2 linked regions of the Chlorobaculum parvum NCIB 8327 genome follow. The protein of the gene in region 1 interacts with the protein of each later gene in a pairwise test. Links are inferred from orthologs where the notes say so. Each region holds a gene or a part of one and is shown on either strand. Other genes may lie near its edges.

Region 1 (3,099 bases):
CGGAAAGATGCCGGTGCCGAGGCAGGCGAGCGTCTTGACCTCCGCGATGCCGAGCTGGCGGCACAGTTCCGGCACGATAAACGAGCCTGCGCCCTCGACCGCGTCCACCAGCACTCGGAACTTCATGCTCGAAATCAGGTCGCGGTCGATGCAGTCGAGCTTCAGAATCCGGTCGATATGTTTTTTATCCCACGAGCCGTTCGCTATCATGGAGCCGAGACCGTCCCAGCGGGCGGATTCTTTGTTTTTCTCATTCAGAATGACGAGCAGTTCCTCGACGTCGCTGGCGGTCAGGAACTCGCCCTTTTCGTCGAGCATTTTCAGCGCGTTCCACTCGACCGGGTTGTGCGATGCGGTGACGATCAGCCCGCCGTCGGCCTCTTCGCCCGCCGTGGCGAGTTCGACCGTCGGCGTGGTGGTCATGCCGACATCGATCACGTCGCAGCCACAGAGGTTGAGCGTGCTCGAAACGAGCTGGGTGATGATGCCGCCAGTCGGTCGGCTGTCTCTGCCGATGACGATTTTGGGTTTCGCGTCCGATGCCGGGTTCTGCAACGCTTTGCGGCGGCTGACCCAGGTGGCGAAGGCCATCGTGAAGTCGGTGAGAGTTTCCGGAGTGAGGCTTGCGCCGACAACGCCGCGGATGCCGGAGACGCTGATCATCAGGCTCATGGAGGCAGAGGTTGGAATGTTCGAATGCCGTCGTGTTGCGGGAATATAGTAAAATCCACCGAAGCCGGGGTGCAAAGCGGTCAGGATGAACAAGATTTTCTGTCAATGTTTTTTTATTTATTGCGCTGTTGTCGTATATTACAAGCCTTTTTATTGCGCGAAATGCGCAGGAGATTCTAACAGACTTTACAAGACATTAACAGCACAAGGTTATGCCTTTACACAAATCAGCCGAAAAACGACTCAGACAGGCAGCGCGCAGGAATGAAAGGAACCGTGCCCGTAAGAAAGAACTCAAGGGCCTTTTGAAGAACATGCAGAAACTGATCGATGCCAATGCAGCGAAGAGCGAAGTCGAGTCGGCATACCGTGCGGCAGTGCAGAAGCTGGATCGCCTTGGCGTCAAGCGCTACATCCATGCCAACAAGGCATCGCGCAAAAAGGCTCAGCTGACCAAGATGCTCAACAGCTACACGCCGCAGGCCTGACCAATCGTTACGTGCCGCCGCGACCGGTGGCGCATGAAACGCTTCTTTTTCAGTATGCCCGGTTTGTGATGTTCGCCCTGTCTTTGACGACGCTTGCGAACTGCAGGCCGGGTATCGTCCATTTCATCCGACATGTTTGCATTTTTAAGAGGTGAGCTGGTGACGGCCTCCCGTGAGGAGGCGGTTGTCGAGGTATCCGGCATCGGGTATCGCCTGCATATCTCTTCGGGGACGAGCAGCCGCCTGCCGGTTCCGGGCAGCCCGGTGTTTCTCTACACGCACTACCATGTCCGCGAGGATCTTCAGCAGCTTTTTGGTTTTCTCGATGAGGAGGAGCTTCAGCTTTTCCGGCTGCTGCTCTCCATCAGCGGCGTCGGGCCGAAGCTGGCGATCGCCGTGCTGTCGGGCCTGAGCGTGGGGGAGATTCAGGAGGCCATCGTCTCGAATCGTCCGGAAACCTTGTTCGGTATCAGCGGTGTGGGGCGGAAAACCGCCGCGCGCATCATTCTCGAACTTCGCGACAAGATTCTCAAAATCCAGCCCACGTCGTCCGCAAAGGCAGGTGCTCCAAGCGCTGTGCTTTCTGCGACACAGTTGATCGACGACGCCGTGGCTGCGCTTACCACACTCGGTTTCCCGAAAGCTTCCGCGCAGAAAGCGGTCTCCAAAGTTCTCGAGACGACTCCCGGACTTTCGGTCGAGGAGCTCGTCAGGACGTCGCTTGCGGCCATGCACAACAATCTCTGAGGGCATCGTGGACTACCGGCAAGCGCTCGATTTTCTCTTTCCCCTTCATCGATTCGGCATTAAGCCTGGCCTCGAACGTATCGAGGCACTGCTCGATGTGCTCGGCCATCCCGAACGGCGGCTCGGTACGGTGGTGCATCTTGCCGGAACCAATGGCAAGGGCACGGTTGCTTCGTGCATGGCGTCGATTTTCAGGGCGTCGGGCCGCAAGGCCGGGCTGTTCACCTCGCCGCACCTGATCGACTTCACCGAGCGCATTCGCATTGATGGCGTGCCGATTTCGCAAGCGCGTGTAGCCGAATACTGCTCGAAGCTTGAGTCGGCTATCGTCGAGCTGGGCGCGACCTTTTTCGAGGTGACCACCGCGATGGCGTTTGCGTACTTCGCCGACGAGGGGGTCGATGCTTCGGTGATCGAAACCGGTATGGGCGGACGGCTCGACGCGACCAACGCCGTTAAGGCGGATATTGTTATCATTCCGAGTATCGGCTTGGAGCACACCGAGTGGCTTGGCGACAGTCTTGGTGCGATCGCCGCTGAGAAGGCCGCGATCATCAAGCCGGGTTCGCGCGTCTTCACCGCCGTTGCGGACGAGGAGGCGCTTGCGCCGATCCGGCAGGCCGCCGGGCGGCAACAGGCAGAGTTGCATCATGTCTCGGAGGCTAGTTGCGAAACGGTTGCTGTTCAGCCTGGCAGGCTCGATCTGGAGATCACACTTGCCGGGGATGGAGCGCATCGCATCTCGGCGCAGCTTACCGGCTCTTTCCACGCCTCGAACGTTACGCTTGCCGTGATGGCCGCCCGTTCGGCAGGTATCGGGTGGAGCCATATTGAAACGGGGCTTGCCGATTTGCGCGGCACCGGGTACCGGGCGCGCCTTGAAATGCTTCCGGGTTCGCCCAAGGTGATGCTCGATGTGTCGCACAATCCTGACGGTATGTCCCGAACCGTCGAGGCGCTCCGGGAGGTGCGTGGTTCGTTCCGCTCATTGCGGGTACTGCTGGGTGTCGCTGCTGACAAGGATGCTGCCGGGATTGCGCGGCAGCTTGCTTCCATCGCCGATGAGGTGGTTGCCGTGCCGCTGCCCTCTACACGGAGCTTTCCGGAGGCCGAACTTGCCGAAGTGTGCCGGGATGCCGGCATCGGACGGGTCGAGGAGTGTGGAGATGCTGCCGAAGGTATTGATCTGCTT
Region 2 (2,902 bases), 1.4 Mb from region 1 along the record:
GTTCCTGCAAGCCGGGATTACGTCACTTTTTTGGAGGTGCTTTTATTTTTGACCCCGCAGGATTTGCTTTTCCTAAAGTAAAACAAATCTTTTCATAACCGCGTCATTTCCGGAATACTATCAATCATCGGCTCGTAATCTATGTCAGGACACAGTAAATGGGCGACCATCAAGCGCAAAAAGGCCGCCACCGATCAGAAGAGAGGAAATCTGTTCACCAAGCTCGTCAAGGAGATCACCATCGCAGCCAAAATGGGCGGCGGCGATCCGTCGGGCAACCCGCGTCTGAGGCTCGCCATCGATACGGCACGTGCCAACTCGATGCCGATGGACAACATCCAGCGCGCCATCAAGAAGGGTACCGGTGAACTGGAAGGCGCGACCTATGAAGAGATTACCTACGAAGGCTACGGCCCCGGCGGTATCGCGATCATCATCGAGACTGCGACCGACAACCGCAACCGCACCGTGGCCGACATCCGCCACCTGATGAGTCGCAGCGGCGGATCGCTCGGCGAGAACGGCAGCGTCGGCTGGATGTTCAATCGCAAGGGTTCCATCGAGGTGCCAAAGTCGGCTATCTCCGAGGACGACCTGATGGAACTGCTGCTTGACGCAGGCCTCGAAGAGCTGGAGAGCGACGACGAACAGTACTACACGGTGCTGACCGACGTGAAGGATCTGGAGCCGGTCAAGAAGGCGCTCGAAGAGGCGGAGATTCCGTTCGAGAATGCCAAGATGGACATGATTCCGGACAACTACGTCGAGCTCGATGTCGAGGATGCCCGCAAGGCGCTCAAGCTGATCGATGCGCTCGAAAACAGCGACGACGCCCAGGCTGTGTACAGCAACATGGACATCAGCGAAAGCGTCATGAGCGCGCTTGAAGAAGAGTAAATGGACACCTCTAAAAACTTGTTGCGCGATCCGATTGCTGCGTTATGTGGTGCTCGAAATCCTCACGTACTATCTGTACGCTCCGGTTTCTGCGCTCCAGCCGCCTTGCACTCGAATCGCTCACGACACTTTTTAGAGGTGCCTAAATGATTGTGCTGGGCGTTGATCCGGGCAGTCGCAAGACCGGCTATGGCGTGATCGCCGAAGCGGAGGGGCGTCTCTCGGTGCTCGGTTGCGGGCTTATTCGTCCCGCCGCTTCCGGAACGCTGCACGAACGGATCGGCCAGCTCTGTTCAGGACTCGAAGAGGTGATCGCAAACATGAAGCCCGAAGCGGTTGCGCTTGAAACCGCGTTTGTCGGGCGCAACGTCCGGAGCGCGCTGATTCTCGGTCAGGTGCGGGGCGCGGTGCTCGCCACGGTGATAAAGCTCGGATTGCCCGTGCGTGAATATGCGCCGAGGGAGATCAAGCTTGCGGTGACCGGCACCGGCGCCGCGCGCAAAGAGCAGGTTGCGTCGATGTTGCCTCGGTTGCTGGGGCTCGAAGAAGCGCCGAAGCCGCTTGATGTCACCGACGCGCTTGGCATCGCATATTGCGATCTTTCAAGAGGTGCTTCCCTGACTGGTCACTGCGGCATGACCGGGAGCGGAAAAAGCCGAAGCAAGGGATGGGCAGCCTTCGTGGACGCACATCCTGAACTGTTGGCGTGATAGCGTATCATCGGTAAAAAGCGCAGTGTCGCATCTCACCCCCCGCGGTGTGGATTCGGCAACCAATTTCGTTCAGTGAAGCTCAGGATGGCCTTCGGGCCAGTTACGGAACCAAACAGGAAAAATTGTGCAGGGACATATCTTCAATCTTCCCAATTCTTTGAGCTTCCTGAGGATTCTGCTGATTCCCTGGTTCATCTACTATCTGGATGCGGGCCAGACGTCAACCGCGGTGATTATCATGTTCATCGCGCTGCTCACCGACTGGCTCGATGGCCAGACGGCCCGCTGGACCAACGAAGTGTCCGACATGGGCAAGATTCTCGATCCGCTTGCCGACAAGCTCTGCCTGGCCAGCGTCGCCCTCTATTACCTTTGGAAAGGTGAGCTTCCGATCTGGTTTGTGGCGTTCGTGGTGTTTCGTGATCTGGTGATTTTTTTCGGCGCGGCCTGGATTCGTCACCGGCACAACGTGCTCACCACTTCGCTCTGGCCTGGAAAGTGGGCCGTCGGATTTGTGTCGATGATGTTTATCACGATGGTCTGGCCGCTTCCCATCTTCCAGAAATGGCCGCTCAAGGAGTTCTTCATGTACCTTTCGGCCGCGACGCTGTTGTACTCATTTATCGAGTATTGCGTCCGTTTCTACCGTATTCAGAAGGGGCTCGACTTCAAAAGCTGAGCCCATCTGCCGAAATTTTCTGCCTGCCAAATCCCCCGATTCCCTTGCCTGTAAAGGTTATCCACGGATTAACGCTATAAATATGGATAAGTGTGCGCAAGATGATGGGTACGCTTATTGTTATTCCTGCTTAAGCTATTTATTAATAATATTTTATCCGGATTTACCCCGCTAGTTTCGGTTTTGTCAACAGTGTTGATAAGTTGTGGGTAACCTGTTGGAAGAGCTGTTGGCAGGGTGTGGATTGATGTGGAAAACTTTACTCGAATGACGTATTTCAGCGCCAGCCAGTGTTTTCCGACACGGATGTCGTGAGTTTTGGTCAGACTCTACTGTTTATGTCTCCCGGAAAAGCGGAAAAGGCCGCCTCGACGTTGTTTCTGTCGAGGCTGCCTTTTCATGTTTTGCTTTAGGCTGATTCTCAGTTTTTCTTGTCCATGACCGTCGCCATCAGCGAGGCTTCGCAGACGAGCTCGCCACGTACGTAGGCTTTGGCGTCGAACTGGCAGACCGTGCGGCGCATGTTGGTCATGACCGCTTCGATAACCAGCGTGTCGCCGGGAAGTACCGGTTTGCGGAACCGCGCCTTGTCGATGCCCATGAAGAAGACCAC

Evidence for each region. Proteins that work in one complex are often made in the same cells at the same time.
Region 2: the proteins of ruvA (region 1) and ruvC interact in binary tests that used the Escherichia coli proteins (3 or more experiments, as listed by UniProt). The link is inferred for Chlorobaculum parvum NCIB 8327 from one-to-one orthologs.

What each region holds. Positions count from the first base shown.
Region 1 is NC_011027.1:1,943,769-1,946,867, reverse strand. What follows is about bases 159-3,099. They hold ruvA (Holliday junction branch migration protein RuvA), read left to right. Parts: upstream 159-1,292; coding sequence 1,293-1,907; downstream 1,908-3,099. Other genes in these bases: CPAR_RS08975 (bifunctional folylpolyglutamate synthase/dihydrofolate synthase), read left to right, coding at 1,915-3,099; rpsT (30S ribosomal protein S20), read left to right, coding at 885-1,160; glmM (phosphoglucosamine mutase), read right to left, coding at 159-672. Outside these bases: more of glmM, read right to left, coding at 1-158. UniProt on the Escherichia coli protein: The RuvA-RuvB-RuvC complex processes Holliday junction (HJ) DNA during genetic recombination and DNA repair.
Region 2 is NC_011027.1:564,995-567,896, forward strand. What follows is about bases 82-2,825. They hold ruvC (crossover junction endodeoxyribonuclease RuvC), read left to right. Parts: upstream 82-1,043; coding sequence 1,044-1,607; downstream 1,608-2,825. Other genes in these bases: CPAR_RS02685 (YebC/PmpR family DNA-binding transcriptional regulator), read left to right, coding at 142-897; CPAR_RS02695 (CDP-alcohol phosphatidyltransferase family protein), read left to right, coding at 1,735-2,289; CPAR_RS02700 (bifunctional UDP-3-O-[3-hydroxymyristoyl] N-acetylglucosamine deacetylase/3-hydroxyacyl-ACP dehydratase), read right to left, coding at 2,711-2,825. In the rest of the region: more of CPAR_RS02700, read right to left, coding at 2,826-2,902.